Regions from separate parts of the Halobacillus sp. Marseille-Q1614 genome, predicted to be linked through region 2. Evidence: a T-box and tRNA genes for the amino acid it is inferred to sense, from the RefSeq annotation. Region 2 holds a T-box; the other holds one or more tRNA genes.
What was found. A T-box is a leader RNA that pairs with one kind of tRNA and senses whether it is charged. The one in region 2 lies ahead of alaS (alanine--tRNA ligase), so its partner is inferred to be a tRNA-Ala.
Positions count from the first base shown of each region.

Region 1: it has a tRNA-Ala gene. The T-box ahead of alaS (alanine--tRNA ligase) is inferred to sense a tRNA for this amino acid. The anticodon was not compared.

Region 1 is NZ_CADDWH010000001.1:3,038,677-3,054,523, forward strand. Features, by position in the region: gene sigW (RNA polymerase sigma factor SigW) at 1-415, opposite strand, end outside; gene HUS26_RS15135 (aspartyl-phosphate phosphatase Spo0E family protein) at 556-741, shown strand; gene rocF (arginase) at 766-1,668, opposite strand; gene HUS26_RS20295 (HAD hydrolase-like protein) at 1,855-2,025, opposite strand; gene HUS26_RS15150 (hypothetical protein) at 2,039-2,236, opposite strand; tRNA gene HUS26_RS15155 (tRNA-Ala) at 2,340-2,415, opposite strand; tRNA gene HUS26_RS15160 (tRNA-Gly) at 2,422-2,496, opposite strand; tRNA gene HUS26_RS15165 (tRNA-Lys) at 2,523-2,595, opposite strand; tRNA gene HUS26_RS15170 (tRNA-Gln) at 2,828-2,902, opposite strand; tRNA gene HUS26_RS15175 (tRNA-Tyr) at 2,963-3,048, opposite strand; tRNA gene HUS26_RS15180 (tRNA-Thr) at 3,070-3,145, opposite strand; tRNA gene HUS26_RS15185 (tRNA-Val) at 3,150-3,225, opposite strand; tRNA gene HUS26_RS15190 (tRNA-Glu) at 3,229-3,303, opposite strand; tRNA gene HUS26_RS15195 (tRNA-Thr) at 3,324-3,395, opposite strand; tRNA gene HUS26_RS15200 (tRNA-Asn) at 3,399-3,473, opposite strand; rRNA gene rrf (5S ribosomal RNA) at 3,490-3,603, opposite strand; rRNA gene HUS26_RS15210 (23S ribosomal RNA) at 3,705-6,626, opposite strand; tRNA gene HUS26_RS15215 (tRNA-Ala) at 6,764-6,839, opposite strand; tRNA gene HUS26_RS15220 (tRNA-Ile) at 6,849-6,925, opposite strand; rRNA gene HUS26_RS15225 (16S ribosomal RNA) at 7,026-8,594, opposite strand; gene HUS26_RS15230 (hypothetical protein) at 9,002-9,223, opposite strand; gene HUS26_RS15235 (polysaccharide deacetylase family protein) at 9,349-10,107, shown strand; gene HUS26_RS15240 (KinB-signaling pathway activation protein) at 10,145-10,744, opposite strand; gene gerD (spore germination lipoprotein GerD) at 10,886-11,539, shown strand; gene HUS26_RS15250 (Mrp/NBP35 family ATP-binding protein) at 11,579-12,631, opposite strand; gene cwlD (N-acetylmuramoyl-L-alanine amidase CwlD) at 12,717-13,421, opposite strand; gene HUS26_RS15260 (serine hydrolase domain-containing protein) at 13,653-15,338, shown strand; gene HUS26_RS15265 (glycoside hydrolase family 3 protein) at 15,454-15,847, shown strand, end outside.
Region 2 is NZ_CADDWH010000001.1:959,049-974,895, forward strand. Features, by position in the region: gene mnmA (tRNA 2-thiouridine(34) synthase MnmA) at 1-297, shown strand, start outside; gene HUS26_RS04690 (lipopolysaccharide assembly protein LapB) at 368-1,030, shown strand; gene HUS26_RS04695 (ATP-dependent RecD-like DNA helicase) at 1,052-3,376, shown strand; gene HUS26_RS04700 (hypothetical protein) at 3,432-3,608, shown strand; gene HUS26_RS04705 (AI-2E family transporter) at 3,609-4,682, shown strand; T-box leader at 4,726-4,939, shown strand; gene alaS (alanine--tRNA ligase) at 5,005-7,641, shown strand; gene HUS26_RS04715 (IreB family regulatory phosphoprotein) at 7,872-8,141, shown strand; gene ruvX (Holliday junction resolvase RuvX) at 8,141-8,557, shown strand; gene HUS26_RS04725 (DUF1292 domain-containing protein) at 8,571-8,855, shown strand; gene mltG (endolytic transglycosylase MltG) at 9,200-10,330, shown strand; gene HUS26_RS04735 (O-methyltransferase) at 10,434-11,066, shown strand; gene udk (uridine kinase) at 11,101-11,745, shown strand; gene greA (transcription elongation factor GreA) at 11,879-12,358, shown strand; gene HUS26_RS04750 (YrrS family protein) at 12,471-13,223, shown strand; gene mtnN (5'-methylthioadenosine/S-adenosylhomocysteine nucleosidase) at 13,244-13,936, shown strand; gene HUS26_RS04760 (YrhC family protein) at 14,003-14,230, shown strand; gene sigK (RNA polymerase sporulation sigma factor SigK) at 14,332-15,045, opposite strand; gene mnhG (monovalent cation/H(+) antiporter subunit G) at 15,159-15,539, opposite strand; gene HUS26_RS04775 (monovalent cation/H+ antiporter complex subunit F) at 15,520-15,831, opposite strand; gene HUS26_RS04780 (Na+/H+ antiporter subunit E) at 15,831-15,847, opposite strand, start outside.

The DNA of each region.
Region 1 (15,847 bases), 2.1 Mb from region 2:
GAGGCAAGGCCAGCATTTCGCGCTGAATGTAATTCTGAAGCTCCAGACTTTCCACTTCTTCTTCAGGAAGCGCTTGATCGACTGCTAACTGAGAGTACATATTCAGTCCATCTGTACCTTTTACTTCCGCATCAAGATAATAGTCCGGCTTTCTTTTTCTCAGCCAGTCAATTGTGAGATTCGTTGCAATGCGGTAGAGCCAAGTAGAGAACTTACGGCGCTCATCGTAACGGTCTATATTCGTATATGCCCGTATAAAAGCTTCCTGGGCCAGATCTTCCGCCTCTGATGGAATACCGACCATTCGGTAGCAGATATGATACACTTTGTTCTGATAAAAGGTAACAATATCCTCAAATGCGGATGGATCGCCCTTTTTGAGCTCTTTAATTTTTTTCTTTATCATGTTTTCCATATCCTATACCTCCGCTGATTATGCGGTGTTACCTATACGTATAGTTCCGCAATAAGGTTTCAAAATTCATACAAATTATGTTTATCATATAGAAAAAAAGGTAATAGAAAGACCATTGAGGTCTAAGGGAGGTGAAAACATTGAACGCGGAGAGAAAGCTGTTAAATGAAATTGAGGATTGCAGAAATGAAATGAACCGGCTGACAAAGAAGTATTCATTAACATCTAAGCATGTTGTATATGTAAGTGCAAAATTAGATCGGCTGCTAAATGAATATGAGAAAAAAAAGGACCAGCAACCGTCCTTCCAAAGGGTCAGCTGCTGAATTAAAAGCCCTAACGCATACCTTTTATTTTAAACTTTCACCAAGCAGGGAACCCATTAATCCTACCGCCATGTTGGCCGTTTTGTTCTTTTCATCAAGGATCGGATTGACTTCAACGAACTCTGCAGATGTGATCATTTGAGATTCAGCTAACATTTCCATAGCTAAATGACTCTCACGATAGCTTAACCCGCCAAGGACCGGTGTTCCGACACCTGGTGCTTCATTAGGGTCAAGCCCATCTAAATCCAAACTTAAATGTACCCCGTCTGTGCGATCCTTTAAATAATTTATTGCTTCTTTCATTACGGCAGGCATTCCCATTTTATCTACTTCATGCATACTATATACTTTTATACCTTTTTCTTTTATTAATACTTTTTCCCCGGCATCTAAAGAACGTGCTCCAATAATGAGAATGTTCTCCGGTTTTACTTTAGGTGAGTATCCTAATATATTTGTAAGCTTTTCATGCCCTATTCCTAAGCTTGCAGCCAGCGGCATCCCATGAATGTTTCCAGACGGCGAGCTTTCCCCCGTATTTAAATCTCCATGAGCATCGTACCAAATAACCCCTAAGCTCTTATAATGCTTTGAGATTCCTGCAAGTGTCCCCATTGCAATACTGTGATCTCCTCCAAGAACTAATGGAAAATTACCTTTTTGAACAACAGCATCCACTTTTTCTGCTAAACGCAGGTTACCTTCAGCGACTTCTGTAAGGTTTCTTAAGTTATCCTCTTTTTGCTCTTTTTGACGTTTAGGACGGGAAATTTCAATATCTCCCAAATCTTCTATGTCTAATTCTAACTGCTCCAAGCGCTCCAACACCCCCGCATAGCGAATAGCACTCGGACCCATATCAACACCTCTGCGGCTCTGTCCTAAATCCATAGGTACGCCTACAATAGAGATTTGCTTAACCATACCAAATTCCTCCTTTTACTATCTCATCTAATTGTAGACGTTTTCATACCAATGACTCAACTAGACAAAATTGTGTATATATATACGTTATAAATGAGAAATCACCTTTTTTATAGCATGGTTCAGACTATCAGCTATCATCATTTTTTGAAATATTTCCGGAGTCTTTCTATGAAATCGGCACCTTCACTTCCTGCCCCTGTTAAGACTAGTACTTTTAGTGCCAGCCTGTTCGGCTGCCTGTATGTCCTTCATTCGACCTCCAATCACCCATCTTTCCTGGAGATTAAATTCATTATCTTTACAGGCTTGCTCGATCATGCCGGTTTTAGGCTTTCTGCACACTATCCATTCCAAACCCCAGCAATTCCTATTTAAATGCCTTTTCTGTTGATTTACCTTTAGAGATCCCTGGTTGATTGGTAAAAGAAAATACGAGAAACCCGTTCTTTTTTAAAAGTTCGAGATGCTCTCTTACTTCAGGATATAATGTAAAGCTTCCTGGGTATTCAATTTGGCTGCTTCCCCCAAGTGTACCGTCACGGTCGATAAAAACAGCTTTTTTCATAGGAACACCCCTTTTTATTCCTGCTGTCTTAAGAAAAACTGCTTAACAAAAAAAGGCTGACATCTCAATGATGACAGCCTAATGATGTAATTCTGATTATGTATGGTGGAGCCTAGCGGGATCGAACCGCTGACCTCCTGCGTGCAAAGCAGGCGCTCTCCCAGCTGAGCTAAGGCCCCGAACAATGGAGCGGGAGACGGGATTCGAACCCGCGACCCCCACCTTGGCAAGGTGGTGTTCTACCACTGAACTACTCCCGCACTCAGGTGCGGATGAAAATTAAAAGTGAGCCATGGAGGGCTCGAACCTCCGACCCTCTGATTAAAAGTCAGATGCTCTACCAACTGAGCTAATGGCTCGTAATTAAAATAAGTTCTCGTAAGTTTGTTGAGTGACGATGCTCGTCGTGTTGCAAGCTTATTCAGTGATGCCGCACTCCTCGCAAGCCTGCAGGAAGCTTACTCATGTGGTTGGCTTGCTCTACCAACTGAGCTAATGGCCCTTAATAATAAGTGGTTTTCATAAATTAAAAATCATTTAAACACAAGAAAATACCTAGCTCTTATTTAAGCTAGATGTAAGTTGAAAAAATGGCTGGGCCAGCTGGATTCGAACCAGCGCATGACGGTACCAAAAACCGTTGCCTTACCGCTTGGCTATGGCCCATTGATGACATTAAGTATTATTACCATATCCAACTTATTTATTCCATCTTTTTAAATAAAATGGTGGAGGGAGTAGGACTCGAACCTACGAACCCGATGGGAGCGGATTTACAGTCCGCCGCGTTTGGCCAACTTCGCTATCCCTCCACTATTCAAAAATGGAATCAATGGTGCCGGCCAGAGGACTTGAACCCCCAACCTACTGATTACAAGTCAGTTGCTCTACCAATTGAGCTAGGCCGGCTAAATGGTGGAGGATGCAGGGCTCGAACCTGCGACCCCTTGCTTGTAAGGCAAGTGCTCTCCCAGCTGAGCTAATCCTCCAAATGGTGACCCGTACGGGATTCGAACCCGTGTTACCGCCGTGAAAGGGCGGTGTCTTAACCGCTTGACCAACGGGCCAAAAAAATGTTCTTCTTCAGAGCTTCCAGCCGGATTTGAACCGGCGACCCCTTCCTTACCATGGAAGTGCTCTACCACTGAGCTATGGAAGCAAGTGGCTCCACAGGTAGGATTCGAACCTACGACCGATCGGTTAACAGCCGATTGCTCTACCACTGAGCTACTGTGGAATAGTGAAGCTTATTAATGAGGCAGCGTCCTACTCTCACGGGGATATACCCGACTACCATCGGCGCTGAAGAGCTTAACTGCTGTGTTCGGCATGGGAACAGGTGTGACCTCTTCGCTATCGCCACCTCATCTATTATATGGAGGTAAACCCTCAAAACTGGATAAGACTGATTGGAATCAAACCGTCATAATTTGTAGCTGCAACGCCTAGGCGTTTTCGCTTTTCTTTTAAAGTTAAGTCATCGATTGATTAGTATCCGTCAGCTCCACGTGTCACCACGCGTCCACCTCGGACCTATCGACCTCATCGTCTCTGAGGAATCTTACTAACTTATTGTTAGGGGAAATCTCATCTCAAGGGGGGCTTCATGCTTAGATGCTTTCAGCACTTATCCCGTCCACACGTAGCTACCCAGCGATGCTCCTGGCGGAACAACTGGTACACCAGCGGTGTGTCCATCCCGGTCCTCTCGTACTAAGGACAGCTCCTTTCAGATTTCCAACGCCCACGACGGATAGGGACCGAACTGTCTCACGACGTTCTGAACCCAGCTCGCGTACCGCTTTAATGGGCGAACAGCCCAACCCTTGGGACCGACTACAGCCCCAGGATGCGATGAGCCGACATCGAGGTGCCAAACCTCCCCGTCGATGTGGACTCTTGGGGGAGATAAGCCTGTTATCCCCGGGGTAGCTTTTATCCGTTGAGCGACGGCCCTTCCATACGGTACCGCCGGATCACTAAGCCCGACTTTCGTCCCTGCTCGACTTGTAGGTCTCGCAGTCAAGCTCCCTTGTGCCTTTACACTCTGCGAATGATTTCCAACCATTCTGAGGGAACCTTTGGGCGCCTCCGTTACTCTTTGGGAGGCGACCGCCCCAGTCAAACTGCCCACCTGACACTGTCTCCGGACCGGATCACGGTCCTGGGTTAGAATGTCCGTACAGCCAGGGTGGTATCCCACCAGCGCCTCCACCGAAGCTAGCGCTCCGGCTTCTCAGGCTCCCACCTATCCTGTACAAGCTGTACCAACATTCAATATCAGGCTACAGTAAAGCTCCACGGGGTCTTTCCGTCCTGTCGCGGGTAATGCGCATCTTCACGCATAGTATAATTTCACCGGGTCTCTCGTTGAGACAGTGCCCAAGTCGTTGCACCTTTCGTGCGGGTCGGAACTTACCCGACAAGGAATTTCGCTACCTTAGGACCGTTATAGTTACGGCCGCCGTTTACTGGGGCTTCGGTTCAACGCTTCGCTAAAAGCTAACGCATCCCCTTAACCTTCCAGCACCGGGCAGGTGTCAGCCCCTATACTTCGCCTTACGGCTTCGCAGAGACCTGTGTTTTTGGTAAACAGTCGCTTGGGCCTTTTCACTGCGGCTCCTCGGCAGAGGAGCACCCCTTCTCCCGAAGTTACGGGGTCATTTTGCCGAGTTCCTTAACGAGAGTTCTCCCGCTCACCTTAGGATTCTCTCCTCGCCTACCTGTGTTGGTTTGCGGTACGGGCGCCTCTTTCCTCACTAGAGGATTTTCTTGGCAGTGTGAAGTCCGGAGCTTCGGTACTTTATTTCCCTCCCCATCACAGCTTGACGTTGCCGGACGGATTTGCCTATCCGACCGTCTTGCTGCTTGGACGCACTCTTCCAATCGTGCGCACTCCTTATCCTCCTGCGTCCCCCCGTCGTTCAAACGGAAAGGAGGCGGTACAGGAATATCCACCTGTTGTCCATCGCCTACGCCTTTCGGCCTCGGCTTAGGTCCCGACTAACCCTGAGAGGACGAGCCTTCCTCAGGAAACCTTAGGCTTTCGGTGAAAGAGATTCTCACTCTTTTTTCGCTACTCATACCGGCATTCTCACTTCTAAGCGCTCCACCAGTCCTTACGGTCTGACTTCGCCGCCCTTAGAACGCTCTCCTACCACTGATCCATCAGGATCAATCCGCAGCTTCGGTGGTGTGTTTAGCCCCGGTATATTTTCGGCGCGGAGTCACTCGACCAGTGAGCTATTACGCACTCTTTCAATGATGGCTGCTTCTAAGCCAACATCCTGGTTGTCTAAGCAACTCCACATCCTTTTCCACTTAACACACACTTAGGGACCTTAGCTGGCGGTCTGGGCTGTTCCCCTCTCGACCATGAACCTTATCACCCATGGTCTGACTCCCAGAACAAAGTCATTGGCATTCGGAGTTTGACTGAATTCGGTAACCCGGTAGGGGCCCCTCGTCCAATCAGTGCTCTACCTCCAAGACTTTCTATTCTGAGGCTAGCCCTAAAGCTATTTCGGAGAGAACCAGCTATCTCCGTGTTCGATTGGCATTTCACCCCTACCCACACCTCATCCCCGCAATTTTCAACTTGCGTGGGTTCGGGCCTCCAGTCAGTGTTACCTGACCTTCACCCTGGACATGGGTAGATCACACGGTTTCGGGTCTACGACCGCATACTCAAATCGCCCTATTCAGACTCGCTTTCGCTGCGGCTCCGCTTCTCATCAGCTTAACCTTGCATACGGTCGTAACTCGCCGGTTCATTCTACAAAAGGCACGCCGTCACCCATGAATGGGCTCCGACTACTTGTAGGCACACGGTTTCAGGTTCTCTTTCACTCCCCTTCCGGGGTGCTTTTCACCTTTCCCTCACGGTACTGGTTCGCTATCGGTCACTAGGGAGTATTTAGCCTTGGGAGATGGTCCTCCCGGATTCCGACGGAATTCCTCGTGTTCCGCCGTACTCAGGATACACTCCGGAGGAGAAAGGATGTCGAGTACAGGGCTGTTACCCTCTATGGCGGATCTTTCCAGATCACTTCGTCTATCCTCTCTCTTGGTAACTCCAAAGGAGTGTCCTACAACCCCAGAAAGCAAGCTTTCTGGTTTGGGCTGATTCCGTTTCGCTCGCCGCTACTTGGGAAATCGCGTTTGCTTTCTCTTCCTCCGGGTAATGAGATGTTTCAGTTCCCCGGGTCTGCCTTCCATAACCTATGTATTCAGTTATGGATACTGTTCCATTACGAACAGCGGGTTTCCCCATTCGGAGATCCTGGGATCAAAGCTTACTTACAGCTCCCCCAGGCATTTCGGTGTTAGTCCCGTCCTTCATCGGCTCCTAGTGCCAAGGCATCCACCGTGCGCCCTTATTCACTTAACTTTTAAATCGTCGTGAAAAGACGTTTCTTACTTTGGTTTGATGTCTTGTCAAATCTTATCCAGTTTTCAAGGTTCACAACTAAAAGATCAGTTGATTATAAAACACAAAAAGAAATACTTTGTGTTTTAAAGGTAATATGGTGGAGCCTAGCGGGATCGAACCGCTGACCTCCTGCGTGCAAAGCAGGCGCTCTCCCAGCTGAGCTAAGGCCCCGTATATGAATGGTGGGCCTGAGTGGACTCGAACCACCGACCTCACGCTTATCAGGCGTGCGCTCTAACCAGCTGAGCTACAGGCCCATTCATTACAATAATTTAATTTTGATCTCTCAAAACTGAACAACCAACCATGTACGTCCTCCGAAGGAGACGGCTAAAAAGCCGTTCCTTTTATCCTTAGAAAGGAGGTGATCCAGCCGCACCTTCCGATACGGCTACCTTGTTACGACTTCACCCCAATCATTGGCCCCACCTTCGGCGGCTGGCTCCATAAAGGTTACCTCACCGACTTCGGGTGTTGCCAACTCTCGTGGTGTGACGGGCGGTGTGTACAAGGCCCGGGAACGTATTCACCGCGGCATTCTGATCCGCGATTACTAGCGATTCCGGCTTCATGCAGGCGAGTTGCAGCCTGCAATCCGAACTGAGAATGGTTTTATGGGATTTGCTACACCTCGCGGCTTCGCTGCCCTTTGTACCATCCATTGTAGCACGTGTGTAGCCCAGGTCATAAGGGGCATGATGATTTGACGTCATCCCCGCCTTCCTCCGGTTTGTCACCGGCAGTCACCTTAGAGTGCCCAACTCAATGCTGGCAACTAAGATTAGGGGTTGCGCTCGTTGCGGGACTTAACCCAACATCTCACGACACGAGCTGACGACAACCATGCACCACCTGTCACTTGGTCCCCGAAGGGAAGACCCTATCTCTAGGGTGGTCCAAGGATGTCAAGACCTGGTAAGGTTCTTCGCGTTGCTTCGAATTAAACCACATGCTCCACCGCTTGTGCGGGCCCCCGTCAATTCCTTTGAGTTTCAGCCTTGCGGCCGTACTCCCCAGGCGGAGTGCTTAATGCGTTAACTTCAGCACTAAGGGGTGGAAGCCCCCTAACACCTAGCACTCATCGTTTACGGCGTGGACTACCAGGGTATCTAATCCTGTTTGCTACCCACGCTTTCGCACCTCAGCGTCAGAAACAGACCAGAGAGTCGCCTTCGCCACTGGTGTTCCTCCACATATCTACGCATTTCACCGCTACACGTGGAATTCCACTCTCCTCTTCTGTCCTCAAGTTCCCCCGTTTCCAATGACCCTCCACGGTTGAGCCGTGGGCTTTCACATCAGACTTAAGGAACCGCCTGCGCGCGCTTTACGCCCAATAATTCCGGACAACGCTTGCCCCCTACGTATTACCGCGGCTGCTGGCACGTAGTTAGCCGGGGCTTTCTCGCGAGGTACCGTCAAGGTACCGCTCTATTCGCACGGTACTTGTTCTTCCCTCGCAACAGAACTTTACGATCCGAAGACCTTCATCGTTCACGCGGCGTTGCTCCGTCAGACTTTCGTCCATTGCGGAAGATTCCCTACTGCTGCCTCCCGTAGGAGTCTGGGCCGTGTCTCAGTCCCAGTGTGGCCGATCACCCTCTCAGGTCGGCTACGCATCGTCGCCTTGGTGAGCCGTTACCTCACCAACTAGCTAATGCGCCGCGGGCCCATCTGTAAGCGATAGCTCAGAAAGCCATCTTTTACTCTTCCCTCATGCGAGGGAGGTGATTACCCGGCATTAGCCCCGGTTTCCCGGGGTTATTCCGGTCTTACAGGCAGGTTGCCCACGTGTTACTCACCCGTCCGCCGCTCATTCCACTAACGTCACCCCCGAAGGGGATCAGTTAGCTTCCTGCGCTCGACTTGCATGTATTAGGCACGCCGCCAGCGTTCGTCCTGAGCCAGGATCAAACTCTCCATAAAAGTAGTTTGACTTGCTCATTTGCACACCGAATGTGCTTGTTTGAATTCTCTCTATATAATAGAAAGAATAAATTGACGTACTGATTGGTTCGTTCAGTTTTCAAAGATCAAATTGTTTCGATGTCTTTTTAGCGACAAGAACTAATTTATCATGGTTACATGAATAAGTCAACATGTTTTCTAAAGAAAAATTAAATTCTTAGTGATTAGGAGAAACACTTTTTTGTGAATCCCTTTCCTGACAACGATTAATAATATAGCACAGATTTTAAACTCAGCGCAATACATTTTCATAAACTTTTTTAGATTTTTCTTTTTCCCTCCTTCCCCATCCTTAAACCATTTTTCTTCAAAACAAAAGCCCAGGTTAATCTCCCGGGCTTTTGCCTGATGATGAATACATAAAATTAGTTCTGTTTTTTCTTCTTGGGCATATAGTGTAAGCACTCTTCACCAGAAGCAAACCTTCGAAAAAGGCGGAACAAAACTTCATACCTTTTTTCCATAGCGTTCTTAATGGAAGGATCGATTCGGTTATCCCCCAGGTCAAGAGTGATTTCTTCCATCTCCCGCCTTAATAAGTACTCTATCTCTTGGTACTCTTGCTTTGTAATCATGAGACCATACATCCAAGACCCTCCCTAAGTGTTCAACAGCTTCTTTTTATTCTTACCCTTTTTTCGGGATTTATAGCATAGGTTGTCCTGTTTTTCATAGATATAAATCATATAGGTGAAAAAAGGAGTGCGTGGGCGTGAAATTTCACAAAAAACGTATAGGGTCGTTTAAACGTTATGGAATCATAGTAGTTATTGCTTTGTTTTGCGCCGTTTTAATGTGGGTAGGCCAGCGAAGCCAGGTTTCTGTGTTTTCGAATAATGGTGAACCGCGGGCTTTATCACAAGGAAGTGAAGAGCATCCGTTTATTTCCTTAACCTTCAATATCAGCTGGGGAAGCAACAAAGTGCACGATATTTTAAAATCTTTAGAGGCACATGAGACAAAAGCCACGTTTTTTCTAAGCGGCGAATGGGCGGAGCGCCACCCGGATATTGTCAAAGCGATTCACGACGGAGAACATGAAATTGCGATGATGGGCTATGCGTACGAAAGCTATATGGACAAGGAAGCTGCCGAAGTGCGCCAGGATATTGAAAAGGCTCAGGGGGTTTTTGCAAAGCTCGGTTTTGAAGAAGTTCATTGGATCCGCCCGCCTCACGGAAAATACAATGAAGAAGTGTTAAAGGTAATCGAAGAAGAAAAACTAGAAGCGATCCAATGGAGTGTAAACCCGAGAGACTGGGAAAACCCGGGCACTAATAAAATCATTGATCAAGTGTTAAATGATACCGGCAAAGGAGATATCATTCTTCTGCACGCTTCTGATTCTGTCAAGCAGACCGACAAAGCTCTTGAAGTATTACTGCCGGGCTTAAAGCAGAAAAAGCTTAAATTTGTAACGGTCTCTGAACTGGTGAACGGAAGCCAGACAACCATTGAACAGGTGAATTAATAAAGAGAGCTGCCTATTTAAGGCAGCTCTCTTTTTCCTATTTAGCAGCAGGCTGATCTCTCGTAAGCCTATGTAAAATTAAAAGCTGATATGCATTACAGATAACGAGCGGAATGATCATTAACCATACATAATCAGGTGAAGCCGCTCGCAAAGCGGGCACCCATTCGACCGACGTTACAACGACCATAAAAAATAAGGCGGGTACAAATGCCTGTCGGTTCGTTTCCTGCGTTTTTTTCCACGCCACCGCTAAAGAAACTACAAATAAACCGAGGGATGTAAAAACATAAGGCCACACAGACACGTTATCTGCCGCTTGATATCTAAAGTAAATAAGATCAAAAATGACAAATGCGATTAAAAATAATTGGATCAATCCCCAGCTTCTCTTAAATAAACCTTTACCAAATTGGTGGATCGTTAAATAAGCGAAGAAGCCCATTTGACTGATTACACTGAATATAAATCCTAATCCTGAAAAAAATAATAATAATCCAAGCAGTTCAAATATTTGAAAAGGCTGCAGAACAGCAGCATAGGATTCTTTTTTAATTATAAAACTGGATACTAACGTTAAAACTCCGCCGATTAACAGCGTCGTTAAAAACAGACGTACCCATTTTCGACTATTCACGTTAATTCTCCCCCTGTTGGCTAATACTTCCCACACGTATTCTACCATGATTCCAGGTATTTTTCCTTAATGGCCCGAATATTTTTTGTGACATGTTGCATATTAAACGTAAGGGATAACTTATGGAAAGGGGACATTCACATGTCCAGATTTCGAATCATTTGTCCCATTCTCCTCGTCATGCTGTTAGCTGCATGTAATGGCACTTCAAGTGCCAGCGAGCAAGCGGATTATGATACCACCAAAAATATGATGGTTGATATATTAAAAACTGACGATGGGCAGAAAGCTTTAAAAGAAGTCCTTTCTGAAGAGGAAATGAAGCAGGAAATGGCCTTAGAGTCAGCAGATGTGCAAAATGCCGTTAAAGAAACTTTGCTATCTGAAAAAGGCAAGGCGTTTTGGAGCAAGCTTTTCTCCGACCCTTCCTTTGTGCAAGAGTTCAGTAAAGTCGTCCAGGAAGAACAGGAAGGCTTAATGAAAGGTCTTATGAAGGACTCTGAATATCAGTCTTCTTTAATCGAACTTTACCAGAACCCTGAAATGATGGAAAAAATGCTTGAGGTTATGCAAGGGCAGAAGTTTAGGGCCCACCTGGAAAAAACCATTCAAGAAACCTTAAACAACCCGGTCTTTCAGGCGAAAATGAGCGAAACCCTGCTTAAAGCTGCAGAAGATATGCAGAGCGGCGGTGGAGGTCAAGGTGAAGGCGGAGGACAAGAGCAGTCCACTGAACAAGGTACAGAAGGAGAAGGCGGAGGACAGCAAGGCAGCTCCGGCCAATCCTCGCAATAGAAAAAACACGCAGCCGTAGTTGACTGCGTGTTTTTTTCTTTAATATTTACTGATGACCTTAGCAGCCATATTGCGATAAACGACCCCAATTGGATGGTCTTCCTGATAAACAGAAGGTGCAAATACATCTTCATCTTCATAAGGCTGCTGCAGAGGAATGTGACCTAGCACATCTGTTTTCAGCTGCTCGGCCAGCTTCACTCCGCCGCCGCGGCCGAAGATAAATTCTTTATTTCCTGTTTCTTTACTTTCGAAATAAGACATATTTTCGATGACCCCCAGAATATCGTGCTCCATTTTAATCGCCATTTGGCCGGCACGAGCAGCAACGAACGCAGCTGTTGGGTGAGGTGTTGTCACAATAATTTCTTTGGACGAAGGCAGCAAGGAATGCAGATCCATCGCTACATCACCTGTTCCAGGCGGCAAATCAAGAAGTAAATAATCTAATTCACCCCATTCGACCTCTTTAAAAAAGCTTGTGAGCATTTTGCCAAGCATTGGTCCACGCCATACAATCGGAGAGTTGTCCTCTACGAAGAAGCCCATAGAGACAAGCTTTACACCAAATCGTTCTACCGGAATAATCTTCTCGCCGCGAACAACCGGGCGTTCTTCTACACCCATCATGTCAGGTACACTAAACCCGTAAATATCGGCATCAATAATCCCGACTTTTTTACCGAGACGCTTTAAAGCCACTGCCAGGTTTACGGTTACTGTAGACTTTCCTACGCCGCCTTTACCACTGGCAATCGCAATGAATTTCGTATCACTGCCTGCTCCTAAGAGAGCAGCTCCCTCATCCTGGGCCGCTTCGGGCTGGAATTTTTCGATAACCTCATCAGGGAGCTGATCAAAGCGCAGGCCTACTGTAGCCGCTCCGCCGTTCTTTAATGCATTAACGATTTTCTGCTGCAGCTCCATCTGCTCAGCTGTATTCGTCTTCGCTATTAATATCTTAACGCTCACATGATTCTTCTCTTCTTTTATCTTAATTTCTTCGACTCCACCGGTTTCTTCTAACGTTTTATGTAAAAACGGATCCTCGATCGAGTGAAGGATTTCCAGAACCTTTTCTTGTGTCAGCACGTGCGTCACCTTCCTTAGAAATGTTTCGACAGTGCAAGTATAACATACATGAAACGCTTTCTAAGTGATATGCATTTGATCCTTATTATTCTTTATCCGCTTCGTGACGCAGAATGCCTTTATAGATGGAAGCTGCTACTTTTCTCTGATAATCCTCGCTTTCAAGAAGCGTTCTTTCATCAGGGTTTGATAAAAATCCGGCTTCTACTAAAACACCAGGATTATCCGCGTGGTCGACAATATAAATATTTCTTAACCCGAGTGCTTCCCTTTTTGTGTTATTAAGGTTTTCTTTAATCTCTTTCTGCACCGATTTCGCTAACTTCTTACTCTCTTCCTGATTAGGGTTGTAGAATGTCTGGGCCCCTCTCCACTGCGAAGCAGGTATCGCATTAAGGTGCAGACTGATAAAAAGGTCGGTTTTAGAGTCGTTAATAAGCTCCATTCTCTTACGGATATCTTCCGACTTACGCTGCGATAAGCTTCCTCCCTCTGTTGATAAATCTTTATCTTCATCTCTTGTTAAATAAACGATCGCTCCTGCTTGCTGCAAATAATCTCGTAAATATTTTGAAAGCTGCAAGGTAATGTCCTTTTCTTCGGTGCCATTCGCCCCTCTGGCTCCCCCGTCTGGCCCGCCGTGTCCTGGGTCAATGACAATAACTTTCCCAAAAAGAGGAGATGACCAAGACTGCCATGTGTCTTTCACTTCCTGAACAGGGAAAGATATTAAACTCACGCACAATAATACGGCCGCGAACCATATGACCGTTTTCCACCGTCGTCCCATATTGATCCACTCCCACTTCTTCCACTTGTAGCTCAATATATGGGACAAGATTATGAATTATACCTCTGACTGGAATGATTCTTTTCGATCTGTATCAAATGTCCTAGCCCTTTTTCGTCGATTTTTGCAATATTCTAATAATTTTGCTACTTAAGTGGTATAGACAACTATATTTTTTAAAACTATGATTGAGGATAAACAGGGAAAGCCCTTACATAAAAGGAGGAATTTATGAAAAAAACAAGCGCTCTTTTAGTATTATCCACCGCCTTAGCCTCTTCTTTACTGTTTACCCCAGCAGATGAAAGGAGTGTAACAGCAGACGAATTGAAAAAACCAACGATGGAAAATCGAGCTCACAAGAAAACCCAGGAGAACCCCCACCCTGTTTTTTCTTGGAATAACCCAGGTCCATCTTCCCCCGTGCTTCACCCGGGATCTGTTAGAGGAGCCGGCATGATGCAGGCACCGCTTAATGCCATTGACTCTGTGATTGAAACAAGCATTTCTGAAGGTGCTCTTCCCGGCGCTGTCACTTTTGTCGCCAGAAAAGGGCATATCGTCCAGAATGAAGCTTACGGCCATTCCCTGCTTTACAAAGATGATCAAGGAAACGAAGTGCCCAACCCCCTTCACATGGAAAAAGATACGATTTTTGATGTAGCCTCTATAAGTAAAATATTCACCGCTACCGCAGCCATGATTTTATATGAAGATGGACATTTTCAGTTGGACGACCCTGTCGCTAAGTATATCCCTGAGTTTGCACAAAACGGAAAAGAACACCTTACGATTGAACAGCTGATGACCCATACTTCAGGTTTTACAGCATGGGTGCCTTTATACGCAAAAGGTAACACCAGGGAAGACCGCCTGGAATATGTTTATGCGTATCCATTGGCTAACCCGCCTGGATCTACATACACATACAGCGACTTGAACATGATTACACTCGGCGCCCTGATCGAAAAGATGTCAGGCCAGCGATTGGATGAGTTCGTATACGAAAACATTACAGGTCCCCTTAGAATGAAAGATACGATGTACAATCCGCCTGAGAAATTAAAAGAACGAATTGCAGCTACAGAATATCAGGCAGCTATTGGACGAGGACTGGTATGGGGAGAAGTGCATGATGAAAATGCCTGGTCGCTTGATGGAGTAGCTGGTCATGCAGGCGTATTCTCTACCGCCGAAGACTTAGGAAAGCTCGGCCATATGTACTTAAATGACGGCCGTTATGGCGGTAAACAAATTCTAAAATCTGAAACCGTTAAGCTGTTAACCGAAAATAGGATTCCTGAATTCCCCGGCGATGAGCACGGCCTTGGCTGGGAGCTGTCCCAAGGATGGTATATGGATGCTTTATCAGAAGCTTCAACGATGGGTCATACCGGATATACAGGAACATCTATGGTCGTCAATCAGGATAACGATACGATCGCCATTCTATTGACTAACCGCGTGCATCCGACAAGAAATACAGTATCCACTAATCCGACTAGACAATTATTTGCCCGTCAGGTCGCTGATGCCATTCCTGTTGACACACCTGCTCCTTCCTGGTTCTCAGGCTACGGAAACCAATTAAACCGTTCCTTAACTGCAAAAGTGGATGTCCAAAAAGCCACGGAGCTCTCCTTTGAGACATGGTATCGCCTTGAGAATGGATATGACCTTGGGCATGTAGAGGTATCTGAAGACGGTGAGAACTGGACAGCCGTCCGTGAAGCCTTCACTGGCAGCAGTGTAGCGTGGAGCGAGGAAAAAGTTACTCTACCAGCAGGTACGAATTTCGTCCGCTTCCGCTATGACACAGACGGAAGCGTGAATGGACGAGGCTGGTATATCACAAACTTGAATATAGACGGAAACCTTCAACTGCTCGATACAGAGTGGGAGAAAAGGTCTTATTAAGAAGGAAATTATGAGGAGGCAGTTAACGACCCCGCCTAGTGTGAGGCCGCTTAAAAAATGAGCAGATTCCTCCTTATACTTATAAAAAAGCCCCTAAAAAAGGAGTGAGAGCTAAATGAAAAGATTTCGAAAGCCGGCTATCCTGACAGCGGCTGCTGTACTGCTGATCAGCCCTTTTACACCACAGACGGCTGCGGCATCTGCTGAAGTCAAAGACCTCGTTCTTTTAGAAAACGCGGCACAGGTTCACGAAGAAATTGAAAATAATGAAGTTGACCTCACCGCTTTAAATCTATATGAGGACGGCCACTATACAAAAGTCGAAGAAAACCTTAATTGGTCGTCTTCTAACAAAAACGTCGCCACGGTTGATAAGGATGGCACAGTAACCCTGACCGGTCAAAACGGTCGTACGTTCATCTCGGTTAGTGACGGAAAGAATAAAGACCGAATCGCCGTCGACCATAAACCCGCTCAGGGAGAACCAGCCCTCGTGAAACAAAAAGGTG
Region 2 (15,847 bases):
TACCATCACGATGCCCTGTACTCAGACGGATTACTGGCCGTTGATGCAAACTGGACGAGCGGCACAGCTCCAAAATTATCTTTTGACTGCACGGCGAAGTTCCGCTATCGTCAGGAGGACAGTCCTGTGACCGTACATCTAAATGAAGATGGTTCTGTTAAAGTGACTTTTAAAGAACCAGAACGAGCGGTTACTCCAGGACAGGCCGTTGTTTTCTATGAGGGAGACGTCTGCTTGGGCGGGGCCACAATCGATCAAGTCATCAAAGAAAACAAGCCGCTTACTTATGTAGGATAGGCTTAAAGAATAGGGAGAAAATGGCCATGTCCATATGGTAGTGGACATGGCTTTTTTAGGAGGAATTTGAATGAATAAATTAGATCAAGCCATTGATTACATGCAGCAGCAAAACTTCGAAAAAGCAACTCAATTATTTACAGAAGCCATTGAGGAAAATCCGAAAGATCCTGTCGGTTATATTAACTTTGGTAATCTGCTTATTCACGTTAGCGAATTTGAAAGGGCTGAACGCTTTTTTAACAGAGCAATCGAGCTCGATGATAAAGCAGCGACTGCATACTATGGACTTGGGAACGTGTACTATGAGCAAGAAAAATATACGAAAGCTCAAACCCAGTTTCTGCAGGCTATTGAAAAAGGACTTGATGAAGCAGATGTGCACTTCATGATCGGCATGACATTTGTCCATCAGGACTATATGAAGCTCGCTCTTCCTTATTTACTCCGTGCAGCTGAACTTAACTCAGATGACGTGGATATTCAGTTTCAATACGGGCTGTGCCTAGCGCAAAATGGCCAGATAGAAGCAGCTGAAGAGGCAATGAAGACTGTGCTACAATTAGAAGAAACTCACAGTGACGCTTATTATAATTTAGGGGTTGCAGCCCTCCACCGCGAGGATGCAGCAGCTGCTCTTGAATACTTTAACAAAGCCTTAGAAAATAACTCAGAGCATATGCTGGCAGCTCACGCTAAAGCACAAGTAGAGCATGCCTTAGGCGAAGAATAATTTAAAGGGGAACATGAAGTCATGGAAGAACATACGCTTTTTTCAACGTCCGGCGAAGAAGAAAAGCCTTTTATTAAAGGACAATTAAATCGCATGATTTTTCATAAGGAGTCGGAGCTTTTCTCCATCGCTTTAATTCAAATTACGGAATCCAGTGAAGAGGTTGAGGAGAAAAGTATTGTTATTAAAGGACATTTTCCTCCACTTGAGGAAGGGGAAACGTATGTTTTTTATGGGGATTTCCAGAACCACAAAAAATTCGGCCGGCAGTATCAAGTGAACTTCTATCAGCGCATTATGCCTGAAACTAAAGATGGCATTACGGCCTATCTTTCCAGTGATTTATTCCATGGCATCGGAAAGAAAACAGCTGAGCGGATTGTCGACGTATTAGGTGAACAGGCGATATCCATGATTTTAAAAGACCCGGATGTTTTGGATCGTGTTCCTAAGCTGGCTAAAGAAAAGAAAAAGCAACTGCGCGATGCACTTCTTGAACACCAGGGCTTTGAGCATGTCATGATTCACCTTAATAAATACGGGTTTGGACTGAAGCTGTCGCAAAAAATCTATCAGGCTTTTAAAGATCAGACGTTAAGCATAATTGAAGAAGATCCTTACCAGCTCGTATTTGAAGTAGAAGGTTTTGGTTTTCACCGTGCTGATGAAATGGCCAAGGTTCAGAAACTTCCTGAAGATCACCCGACAAGGCTGCGGGCCGCCAGTCTATATATCTTGCAGCAGAGCTTATCGGCAGGACATGTGTATCTGCCGACAGAGGTATGTCTTACACAAGCGGAATCTTTATTAAATCGCGGCGGCGCTTCCGCTGAAGTTACATTTGAACAGCTGTCTCAGCAGGTTATTCAATTAGCTGAAAACCGCTATGTTTTTATTGAAGACGACCGCATTTATCTGCCGTCCTTATACCACGCGGAAAATGGTTTTTGCCATCAGCTCGAGAGAATTACTTCCGAGGAGCTTGAAGTCGAATTTACACAGGCCGATTTAATGAAAATCATTGGAGATATCGAAGAAAAAGAATCGATCAGCTACGGAGAGGATCAGTTTAATGCGATTGAAAAAGCTTTACATTCAAAAGCTATGATTCTAACCGGAGGACCGGGCACAGGAAAAACAACGGTTATTAAAGGGATTATTCAAGCTTATGCCGAGCTTAATGACGTTTCGATCGATCCTAAGGATTTTGAGCAGGGCGACCCTTTTCCTTTTATTCTCGTGGCTCCTACAGGCAGGGCGGCCAAGCGGATGACCGAATCAACGGGTCTTCCTGCCAGCACGATTCATCGGCTGTTAGGCTGGGATGGACATGAAACGTTTGATAAGAACCAGAATAACCAGTTAGAGGGCGAGATTTTGATAATCGATGAGTTCTCTATGGTGGATATGTGGCTCGCTAATCAGCTGTTTAGGGCGATCCCTTCCAATATGCAGGTGCTGATCGTTGGGGATGAAGATCAGCTGCCTTCTGTTGGACCGGGCCAGGTACTTTCTGATCTATTGAAGTCGCAGTATATTCCTTTGATTAACCTAACAGAAGTTTACCGGCAAAAAGAAGGATCTAAAATTATTCAGCTCGCCCATGAAATCAAAAATGATGAATGCACGATCGACTCATTAACAAAAGATCATGATTTTAATTTTATTCCAGCCGGCGAACATCAGATTAAAGAGCTGGTCACCAACATTGTGAAAAAAGCGCTGGACAAAGGGATTGATCTTCGAGAGGTACAGGTTTTGGCGCCGATGTATCGAACGGATGTCGGTATCCATCAATTGAATGAGGAAATACAGAAGGCTGTAAACCCTAAAAGCAAGCAGAAGCGCAACATCACTTTTAAAGAAGTGACTTACCGGAAAGGCGATAAGGTCATACAGTTAGTCAACCAGCCGGAAGATGGTGTTTATAACGGGGATATTGGAGAAATTGCTGCGATCTTCAGGGCGGAAGAAAACGTCGATCAGGTTGAACAGGTCGTTGTAGAATATGACAATAAAGAAGTTGTCTATCCGAAGAAAGATTTAAATAATATAATGCATGCTTACTGTACGTCTATTCATAAATCGCAGGGCAGTGAGTTTTCGATCGTTATTCTCCCGGTGGTTAGAGGCTACCGGAGGATGCTTCGTAAGAATCTCCTTTATACCGCGATTACAAGATCCAAGCATTCCCTTATTATCTGCGGAGACCAGCAGGCGTTTTTAGAAGGGGTCAGGACAACAGATACTAATCTCAGGTATACCCAGCTTGCGGAGAAACTTCAAAAAGAAGAGATGCCGACAGTTGAGGAAGAGGAAGATCTATCACCTTATGACTTTATGTAATGTATAATTTGGAAATCATAGGGTTAGACTAGCAGACAAAAAGGAGTCTGCCCTTATGAAATGTCCAAATTGCCAAGGGAAAAACTTGGGCCGCATCGGAAATGATCAGTATTACTGCTGGACTTGCTGCATAGAGCTTTCAGTCAATAAAGGGAAGATTGATGTGCATCAAATTGAGGAAGACGGCAGCTTGAGCTCTTTAAATGATTTATTTTACCAGTCAGGGTCATAAATGAATAAAACACTAGTCAAGTGGGGGATGCGAATATCCATATTTTTCGTAATCCTGCTTATGCTGCTCTTCCTTGCCTGGTTATTTCCTTATTACGATCATGTCGTACTTTTGATTTGCAGGATCATTACCCCTTTTTTAATTGCTATTGTTATTGCCATGCTTTTGCATCCCGTAGTGGAATATTTGCATCACTTAGGGCTTAACCGTGTACTTGCCATTTTCCTTATCTTTATCGTCTTCTTTACGCTTTCCGGATATGGACTATACCGGGGCTATCCCCATCTTGTGCAGCAAATTAAACTATTAAACGAACAGCTGCCGGCTGTAATGGAAGCCTATCAGAATTGGACTAAGGAATTCTATAAACAAACCGAACGTCTTCCTGATGGCATTCACGAGCGAGTGGAAGATAGCTATCTGCGGCTGGAAACCTGGCTGAATTCGAAGCTCATGAAGATAATGGCCGGGATGAGTGGTGTATTTAATCTCATCATTCTCATTGCGGTGATTCCTGTTATGACGTTTTACTTTTTAAAAGACCACCATTATATTATGAACTCGCTTTTAAAGCTTTCTCCGAAGAAATGGCACAGGGAAGCCGTTCGGTTAACCAAAAAACTGAACCGTTCCCTCGGCGGTTATATCAGGGGGCAGATAATTATCAGCTTATTTGTAGGCGGGCTTGCCTCACTAGGATTCTACCTGGCGGGCCTCCCTTATCCGCTTGTTCTTGGAGTTGTGGCTGGAATTACCAACATTATTCCATACTTCGGTCCATTAATAGGAGCGGTACCGGCATTAATAGTAGCGGCGACGATATCTATGAAAGTGTTATTTTTAACCCTCATCGTTATCGTTATTATTCAGGTAATCGAAGGAAATCTTTTATCTCCATATATTATGGGCAGGAGCATTCATACCCACCCGCTCCTGATTATATTTGCCCTTCTGGCAGGCGGAGAACTGGCGGGAGTGGCTGGAATGGTGCTGGCCGTGCCGGTGTTAACGTGTTTAAAAGTTGTGGTGGAAGAAGTTTATCAAGCCCGGATGGCCCGAAGCGTTGACAGATAAGCATAACTTTTCTATAATTACGCATATCTACACTATATGAACGATAAATACGGAGAAGGAAAAAAGTAAGCAGCCAGCAATTCATAAGAGATGTTCTTCCATAGGCTGAAAGAAGAACAGAAATTGCCCTGTTGAAAGCTATTCCGGAGTGCGGTTAATACCCGCCGGCCATTCGCACCGTTACCCGCGAAGAGAGTGATAGACGACTTATTGTCTATAACCAGGGTGGTACCGCGGATTAAAATCCCGTCCCTGCCAGATGGCAGGGACGGGATTTTTTCGTTTATATAGAGAAGGATGAATTTTTAAGGAGGTTTATCATATGAAAAATTTAACTTCAGCAGACGTACGACAAATGTTCCTCAACTTCTTTAAAGAAAAAGGTCACAGTGTTGAGCCCAGCGCTTCTCTTGTGCCCCATGAGGATCCTTCCCTGCTGTGGATCAACAGTGGTGTAGCTACATTAAAGAAATACTTTGACGGCCGGGTAATTCCGGAAAATCCACGTATTGTAAATGCGCAAAAATCGATTCGTACAAACGATATCGAAAATGTTGGATTTACGGCCCGCCACCATACTTTCTTTGAAATGCTCGGTAACTTTTCCATCGGCGATTACTTTAAAGAAGAAGCAATTGAATGGGGATGGGAATTTTTAACGAGCCCTGACTGGATCGGGTTTGAGCCTGAAAAACTGTCGGTCACCGTTCACCCTGAGGATGATGAAGCTTACGCGATCTGGAGAGACAAAATCGGAATTGATGAGAAAAAAATCATCCGCTTAGAAGAAAATTTCTGGGACATTGGGGAAGGTCCAAGCGGTCCAAACACCGAAATTTTCTATGATCGCGGTGAGAAATACGGAAATGACCCATCCGACCCTGAGCTGTATCCAGGAGGAGAAAATGAAAGGTATCTTGAAATCTGGAACTTAGTATTTTCCCAGTTCAACCATAACCCTGACGATACGTATACTCCGCTTCCGAAGAAAAATATTGATACAGGCATGGGGCTTGAGCGTATGGTATGTGTCATTCAAGATACCCAGACGAACTTTGAAACAGATTTGTTTCTGCCAATTATTCAAGCTACTGAAAAAATCTCCGGTGTATCTTACGGAGAAACAGAAGAGCAGGACTCAGCTTTTAAAGTGATTGCCGACCATATGCGTACGGTAAGTTTCGCCGTAAGTGATGGTGCGCTGCCTTCCAATGAAGGAAGGGGATATGTGCTCAGACGACTATTGCGCCGTGCTGTACGATTTGCGAAACAGATTAATATTAATGAGCCGTTCATGTACAGGCTGGTTCCCGAAGTAGCCGACATTATGAATGACTTTTACCCGGATATTCGCAAAAAACAAGAATTTATCCAAAGCGTCATAAAAACCGAAGAAGAGCGTTTCCACGAAACGCTAAATGAAGGACTTACGATTCTTTCCTCGATTATGAAAGAGGAAACAGCGAAAGGAAGCAATGTCTTTCCTGGAAGCGAAGTATTCCGTCTCTATGATACCTTTGGTTTTCCTAAGGAACTAACTGAGGAATATGTGGCAGAAGCCGGTTTTACGATTGATGAAGAAGGCTTCCAGAATGAAATGAAGAGGCAGCGTGAACGTGCAAGAAGCGCCCGGCAGAAATCTGACAGCATGCAGATTCAGGATGGAGTTCTCGGCGATGTGAACGTCAAGAGTGAGTTCATCGGCTATGATCGTTTAAGCACGGAAGCTGCTGTCGTTGAACTCATTAAGGACAATGCCTTCGCAGAAGCAGCGTCTGAAGGGGACACGGTTTATCTCTTCTTGGATCAGACGCCTTTCTATGCGGAAAGCGGCGGACAAATCGCTGATAAAGGGATCTTGAAAAACGATGAGGTTGAGGTAGAAATTACGAATGTGCAAAAAGCACCAAACGGCCAGCATATGCATGAAGCGGTTGTTGAAAAAGGAACCATTCAAAAAGGTGTCAGCTTAATTGCAGAAGTAAATAAAGAAACTCGGTCATACATCGTGAAAAACCATACGGCGACACACTTGCTTCACCAGGCGCTAAAAGATGTGCTGGGTGATCATGTTAATCAGGCCGGGTCTCTTGTAGCTCCTGAACGACTGCGCTTTGACTTCTCTCATTTTGGGTCCGTCACGGAATCTGAAATTGAGAAGATTGAAAAAATTGTTAATGAAAAAATTTGGAAGTCTCTTCCTGTAGGCGTGGAGTTCAAATCCCTTGAAGAGGCGAAGGAACAAGGCGCGATGGCCCTATTCGGCGAAAAATACGGCTCTGAAGTCCGCGTAGTACAAGTAGGGGATTACAGCATGGAACTTTGCGGCGGCTGCCATGTGGTAAATACGGCTGAAATCGGACTGTTTAAGATCGTAAGCGAAACGGGTATAGGAGCTGGTACAAGACGAATTGAGGCTGTAACAGCTAAAGGGGCTTATGAGTACTTAAGCGGTAAGGAAGCCCTATTAGAAGAAGCAGGAGAACTGGTTAAAGCAAAACCGAACCAGCTAATTGAGCGCATCCAGCACCTTCAGGATGAAATGAAGGCATTACAGCGTGAAAATGAATCACTAGCTTCTAAGATGTCTAATCTGGAAGCTGCGTCTATTTTTGAAGAAATCGAAACTGTAAACGGAGTCAACCTGCTGGCTAAACAAGTAGATGTTAAAGACATGAACGCCTTACGAAATATGATGGATGACCTCAAACAGAAAACAGAGTCCGGAGTTTTCCTTCTGGCGACAACAAGCGGGGAAAAAGTCCAGCTCATTGCAGGTGTTTCAAAAGACTTGATTGACAAAGGCTTCCATGCGGGCAACCTGATTAAACAGGCTGCTACGATATGTGGAGGCGGCGGCGGCGGCCGTCCTGATATGGCACAGGCGGGCGGTAAAGACCCTTCCAAGATTTCGGAAGCCTTGGCATATGCTCAAGAATATGTTCAAAGCAATTCCTAACTTTATAGTCTCTGTTATTTTTTCAGTGAAAAATAAGGGGAATGTGAAATAGCGAAGCGGAAAAAAATGGGCCGTCAAGATCACGCAGCGAGAAGGCTTGACGGTTCGTCCGCTTATAGAAGCACATTTCGTAAATTAAAGAAACACCCTCATTTAACAGAGCTAATTTTTAAAATAAAGGAAATAAGTATATAATGGAAGAAACACTAATATGTGCGAGGTGATCTTTAATGAGTTCGATGGATAAAACAATGCGATTTAATTTTTCAGAAGAGCCGTTTGATAAAGATGTACGAGCCCTGCTGCTTTCCGTTCATAATTCTTTAGAGGAAAAAGGCTATAACCCCATCAATCAAATCGTTGGCTACCTGTTATCTGGAGACCCAGCTTATATTCCTCGCCACCAGGATGCGAGAAATCTCATCCGAAAAATGGAACGGGATGAATTGATCGAAGAGTTAGTGAAATTTTATCTAGAAAAGAATAAAGAGGAAGCTTAATGAAAAAAATAGGGTTAGATGTTGGAGAGAAGACGATAGGAGTTGCCCTGTCCGATGCCATGGGCTGGACAGCTCAAGGGATTACGACTCTCCAATGGGATGAAAATAACTATTCAACAGTGAAAGAACCGCTGAGAAAAGTTATCGAAGAAAACGAAGTTACTGAAGCTGTAGTAGGTCTTCCTAAAAATATGAATGGATCTATCGGCCCAAGGGGGCAAGAGAGCCAAAGGTTTGGAAGATGGCTCGAGAGGGAATTCGAGATTAAGGTTCATCTCTGGGATGAACGATTGACAACGATGGCTGCTGAACGGGTGTTGATCGATGCGGATGTAAGTCGTAAAAAGCGTAAAAAAGTAATTGATAAAATGGCAGCTGTCATCATTTTACAAAGTTATTTAGATTCTAATCAATAAAGGAGGCCTTTCCATGGCTTTAGAAAAAGAAGAAAGAATTATTATTCCTGATGAGAACGGAGAAGAACATTTATTTGAAGTACTGTTCACATTTGATGTTGATCAGACGGAACAATCCTACATCGCCGTTGTACCTGCTGAACAGAAAGAAGGCGACGAAGTAGAGGTTTACGCGTTCAGATATGAAGAGAAAGGCAACGAGGAAGACGATCTGGCTCTTTATCAAATTGAATCGGACGAAGAGTGGGAAATGGTCGAAGAAATGTTAACGACCCTCACGGAAGAAGATTTAACATAAGATAATAGCTTAAGGCACTAAGCCTAAAGCTAAGGCTGTCGACTTTATCGGCAGCCTTTTTTATTTGCATTAGACGATATTTGATATTATTGAGAAAAGCAAGGGGTTCTTGCTTGGAGGGTTTAAAAAAGAAGTTTAGCACGTGTGTGTGCCAACATTGAACGACCCCACGTTAAGTGGAACCTTTTAATAAACGAGCAGGCCCCTTTTAAAAAAAATCAACATCAAAGAATAAGGGGATTTTGGGCAAACATAAAATATTGTTCACTATTTCTTAATCGAATAAGGTTAGAAAAAAGCTCGTAATTTGTAGTATAATGTAGCGGATGGAAGGAGGAGCTTTGGTGTCTGATTCGAAAGATAAACAGAAGTACATGGACCGAATGAAGGAAAGAAATGAAGAAAGAAGCACAGTACGCAAGATTGTTGCCATTGTATTAATCTCTCTGGCCGCACTACTAATTATCAGTGTGATCGTGGGTTTTCTATATATTAGATCTTCTTTACAGCCGGTTGACCCGCAAGATAACAGTCAAATAAAAGTTGAAATCCCTATAGGGTCATCAACATCGCAAATTGCGACAATCCTGGAAGATAATGGTGTTATTAAAAACGAGCTCATTTTCAGGTTATATACAAAGTTTAATAATGAGACGGGTTTTCAGGCAGGTAACTATCAATTTACAGCATCGATGACCCATGATGAAATTATCGATTCCTTAAAAGAAGGAAAACTCATTAAAGAACCGGCTGTCACTATAACGATTCCGGAAGGCAGAAATATGGAGCAGATTGCTGAACTCTATGCGAAGGAATTTGACTTTACAAAAGAAGAATTTTTAGAAAAAGTAAATAACGAAGATTACTTAAACGAACTGATTGAAAAATATCCAGAACTGCTGAGTGAGGATATTTTAAATGAAGACCTGAGATATGCACTGGAAGGGTACCTCTTCTCGACCACTTACCAGTATGAGGTGGAGAACCCTGAGCTGGAAGAGGTGATTGAAGATATGCTTCAGGCGACTCAGGAGGTTATCGTACAGCATAAAGAACAAATAGAGGAAAGGGACCTTACCGTACATGAAGCTCTGACGATGGCATCTCTTCTGGAAAATGAAGCGAGAACAGCCGAGAGCAGAAAAAGAATTGCAGGAGTATTTTACAACAGGATTGAAGAAGATATGATGCTGCAGACGGACCCTACCGTTCTATATGCACTCGGAGAACATAAAGATCGTGTGCTTTATGAAGATCTTGAGGTAGATTCACCCTATAACACTTATCAAAACAAAGGGCTTCCAGTTGGGCCAATATCGAGCTTTAACCGTAATTCATTAGAAGCCGCCTTAAATCCGGTTGAATCCGAGTATCTTTATTTCTTAGCGGATCAGGAAGGGGAAATATATTATTCCGAAACGCTTAAAGAGCATAATAAGCTTAAAAAAGAACACATAAACAAGGACGATGAATAAAAAAGTGAAGGAATGCGATTAATACTCGCATTCCTTCTTTTTTATATGTTAAAATAATAGGGTTGTAAAACGGAGTTTTATTTTAGGAAGGGGTATCTTTCCCATGCATACAATCGAGTATTTGCAATCATTGCTGCCCGAGCCTTCAGAAAAAGTGAAGAATTTAGAGAGCTATGCAAAAGAACATAACGTTCCGATTATGGAGCCGTTAGGTATAGATTTTTTAATGCAGTTGATCCGCATTCATCAGCCTAAACGCATTCTGGAAATTGGAACAGCGATCGGTTATTCCGCCTTAAGAATGCTTGAAGCTTCTCCAAAGAGTCAAATTATAACAATGGAAAGAGATGAACAGAGAATTACTGAGGCGAGAAAGAATATCCGCGCATTTAATGCGGAAGACCGTGTGATTATTTTAAGCGGCGACGCCCTTAATTTAAAAGAAGAAGCGGCCCGGTTTACCCCTTATGACTTGTTATTTATCGATGCTGCTAAGGGCAAATATGAGGAGTTTTTTAATTTATATGCCCCGCTCATTGCGGATAAAGGGATCATCGTTTCTGACAATGTTTTATTTAAAGGTTATGTAGCTGACCCATCACAGACGAACAGCCGGCTGAGTCAAATGGCGAAGAAGATAAGGAACTTTAATGAAACTTTAAATTCCCGTAACGATTACCATACGACCATTGTACCGATTGGTGATGGTGTAGCAATTACAGTGAAAAATCATTAAGAACTGTAATTTACAGGAAAGGAGAACCCGGAAGATGAGTGATAAACCTGTTGTTATTGGAGTTGCTGGAGGAACAGGCTCTGGAAAAACAAGCGTAACCCGCTCTATTATTCAAAGATTTACCGATAAAACCTTATTAATGATTGAGCAGGATTATTATTATAAGGACCAGAGCCACCTTCCGATGGAAGAGAGACTTAAAACAAATTATGACCACCCGCTTGCTTTTGATAATGATTTACTAATTGAACACATCAATCAATTAATTGACCAGAAGCCGATAGAAAAGCCGGTCTATGATTATAAGGTTCATACACGCTCTGATGAAACGATTCATGTAGAGCCTAAAGAAGTAATTATCTTAGAAGGGATCCTCGTTCTTGAGGATGAACGTCTGCGTGATCTTATGGATATTAAAGTTTTTGTGGATACTGATGCAGACGTAAGAATTATTCGCAGAATGATGAGGGATATCAACGAACGCGGCCGAACACTGGATTCCGTTATCGATCAGTATATTAACGTAGTACGCCCGATGCATCTTCAGTTTGTAGAACCTACTAAGCGTTACGCAGACATCATTATTCCAGAAGGCGGGCAGAACCATGTAGCAATTGATTTAATGGCTACAAAAATCCAAACTGTGCTGCGTGAAAAAGGTCAGATCATGAATAAATAAAATAGTTGAAAACTTTAAAAAAATCTGGCATAGTTTGGGATAGAAGTTCTAGATAACCTTACTCCTGTATACTCTTATAACTATATAGGGGACAGGTTGTCTATATTGTCGGATAGAAGGAGTGTAATGGAAAATGGCGCAAGAAAAAAGCTTTTATATGACAGAAGAAGGTAAAAGAAAATTAGAAGAAGAACTGGATTATTTAAAAAATGAACGCCGTAAAGAAGTTGTTGAAAGAATAAAAATCGCGCGCGGCTTTGGAGATCTCTCCGAGAACTCTGAATATGATGCAGCAAAAGATGAACAGGCTTTTGTTGAATCAAGAATTCAAACCGTAGAAAATATGATTCGCAACGCGGTTATTATTGAAAGTGATCAGGATAATCCGGACCGTGTGTCCATGGGTAAATCAGTCACTTTTCAGGAACTTCCGGATGGCGAGGAAGAAACGTATACGATCGTGGGAAGTGCGGAAGCGGATCCTTTTGAAGGAAAAATTTCTAACGACTCTCCAATGGCTCAAAGCTTAATTGGACATGAAGTAGGGGATGAAGTTTCCGTTGCTACCCCGGGCGGAGAAATCCTTGTCAAAATTGTAACGGTGACAGCTTAATAAAGAAAGCGAGGCAGGGGGATTCCCTGCCTTTTCATTTTTAAACGGTCGCAGGTTTTCGGTTCATTACGAATGAGTTATGGTGGAATGGATTCATAAGGAGGAAGCGACTATGGCTAAAAATAAAACTTCAAGAGCCGAGCGTTTAGAAGACAAAAAAATAAGAGGTAAGAAACTTATGGTTTGGCTGGCAGGAGCCGCTGCTATATTAATTATAGTGTTCATATTCCAATTTGCTACAGGCGGCCAGGATTCATCTGAGTCTAGCAATAAGACGAGCACAGAAAACAGCCAGGAGTCTGAGCAGTCGTCAGACAGCGGTGAGAATAACGGAAATGAAGAGCAGGAGCTGAAAGTCAAAACAAAAGACAGTGAAGAGGACTCCAGTTCTGAAGATGAAGACAAGGGAAAAGAAGCTAAAGAAAAAGAAGATAAGGAAAAAGAAGATAAGGAAAAAGAAGAGAAAGAAGAAAAAGATAAGGAAAAAGAAGAGAAAGAAGAAAAAGATAAGGACCGTAAAGTGGAAGAAGGAACTGAGGAAAATGTCGATAAAGTAATCACACAAGACTGGGAACCGGTAGGAACTGAGCAGAATGTTTCTGGAAAACACCGTCCATCCTTCCAGCAGGGCTCACAGGACTGGAACGAAATCATTCAGGCTGCCAGTGCAGCGACCGGCCTTAATCAGAATGACATGATTCAATGGAGAGTAGAGAATGCGGGCGGCGGAAATGTAAGTGCCACGCTCTCCGATAAGTCTCAGAAGAATGTATATCGTGTCCTTATCGAATGGGCTAATAATAAAGAAGGTTACCGTGCAGTGCAAGTGGAGAAGCTGAATGAAGTGCCATCACAATACAGATAAACAGGGGGATATGAACGAAAATGGCTACTGGAATTATTGGAGCAATGGATGAAGAAATACAGCTGCTGAAAGATCAAATGAAAGTTCGGGAAGTGCACCACGTGGCTGGAAGCATTTTTATCGAAGGAGAACTAAAAGGCGAATCAGTTGTCTTGTTGAAATCAGGCATCGGGAAAGTCAATGCGGCGATTGCAGCGACTATTCTTCATGAAAGGTTTGATGTCGACGAAGTGATCAATACGGGGTCTGCCGGAGGATTTGCAACAGATTTAGAAGTCGGAGACGTCGTGATATCATCGTCAGTTACCCATCATGATGTCGATGTTACCGCCTTTAACTATGAATATGGACAGGTACCTGGCCTGCCCGCGATGTTTACGGCTGATGAGGCGCTTATTACCAAAGCAGTAAAAGCGGTAGAGAAAACCACTGCAAAAGCGATGAAAGGGATCATCGCCACAGGTGATTCTTTCATGCAGCAGGAAGCCCACGTGCACGAGGTAAGGAGGAAATTTCCAGAAATGATTGCGGCAGAAATGGAAGCAGCAGCGATAGCTCAAGTCTGCCACAAATATGAAACTCCTTTTGTCATTATACGTGCCCTTTCCGACATTGCCGGTAAGGAATCGTCGATATCCTTTGAACAATTTTTGCCAAAGGCTGCTGAAAATGCCGCAACTATCATTATAACGATGCTAGAGTTAAGAGATTAGGAGAAATTACCACTTCTTAGGAGGGAATTCTGTGTTACAATCATAGAAGCCTAGGAGGTGGGAAGAATGGACTCTGACAAAGCCTTGGAAGGTAAAGCAGCTGATTATAAAAGGTTTACTATGACCTTGCTGATATTAAGTGGATATTTATATATTGGTGTATTGATTAGTATGTTTGAGTATCATTCTACCGCATACTATTATCTATTTGGTCTAATAGCCGTCTTGTTAATAGCAGCTTTTATATTTGTAAGAAAACTTCAGCATATACAAAAAGATTTATCAGAATCATAAATAGGAGCCGCTGCTTAAAGCAGCGGCTCTTTTTTGTATTGTTGTATAGTTCCGTTTGCGAAAGATCGAGAAACGACTCGCTTCCCGTACGTCCAGGCGGTCTAATTGGACTGTCCGTATTTGCTTTGTTTATAAAACTCATGGAAAATTTTCATTAGAGCTCTTTTTTCAATGCGTGAAACGTAGCTCCGTGAGATGCCCAGCTCTTTAGCTATCTCTCTTTGGGTCCGCTCATCCTCATCATTTAATCCGTAGCGAAAGACGATGACTTCTTTTTCTCTATCGTCTAAAACACCTATATACTGTTTTATTTGTTCAATCTCCATATGAAGCTGAATTTCTTCAACCACATCAACGACATCTGCCTGCAAAATATCGAGCAGATTTAGTTCATTGCCTTCTTTATCGTGACCGATTGGATCTTGCAAAGAGATGTCCTTGCTCATCTTTTTAGTCGAACGTAAATGCATCAGGATTTCGTTTTCAATACAACGGGCGGCATAAGTGGCTAACTTGGTTCCTTTGCCTGTTGAGTAGCTCTCTATCCCTTTAATAAGGCCGATAGTCCCGATTGAAATTAGGTCTTCAAAATCCTCCTTCGTGTTTTCAAACTTTTTTACAATGTGAGCGACGAGACGCAGGTTATGTTCGATCAGCTTATCTCTGGCTTCTTTGTTCCCTTCTTTCATCAGCTGAAGCTGTTTAGCCTCTTCCTCTTTGGATAGGGGATTAGGAAACGCTTGGTTTTTAACATAAGACAGAAAAAACAGTGATTCTTTAAAAAAGTACAGAATGGAAGCGATCAAACTGCTCAAACACATACACCTCCTTATAGATTGGGCATCTGCCTACCACAAGTGTATGTGCTGATAAGTTATCCCGTGCCTGTACGCGGGAAATTAAAAAGCAGTCAACGTGTGCTGACTGCTTAACGATTATCTCCCTGCTGCTTTGTCTCCATATGTTCTTTCCATTCATCGTAGCCGCTCTTCTCTGAAAGGGGAACACCACTTTTATAAGCTGCCTTTCCAATCATATGACCTGCGACAGGCGCAGTCAGCATAATAAAGACGATCCCTAACAGTAATTTGCCGCTGACCACTTCTTGCTCAACATACATGAAGATAAAGGCTGCAATTAGTATTCCCGATACCCCTAAAGTAGCCGCCTTAGAGGCCGCGTGTAAACGAGTATATACATCTGGAAACCGAATAACCCCTATGGACGCAGAGATTAAAATAAAGGTACCGAGCAGCAGGGAGATCCCAATGAAGATATATAAAATGATGTCAATCCATGTCCCGGTCAATTATAACACCCTTTTCTATAAATTTAGCTAATGCGATCGTTCCAATAAATAAGAGGATCCCGATTAACAAAATAACATCATTTAATTGATTAGTGACTAATAAAATCGCAAGAATTCCTGCCAGACCCATAACATTTACCCCTAAACCGTCTACAGCTAAAATGCGGTCAGGATTTGAGGGTCCAAACAGCACACGGTACAGCAGGAGAAGAACGGATATGGAGACACCTATGATGGATATAACTGCTGCTATATTTACGAAAGCACGGGTAACTTCAAGTGTCTGTTCCATTAGCGAGTCACCTCCA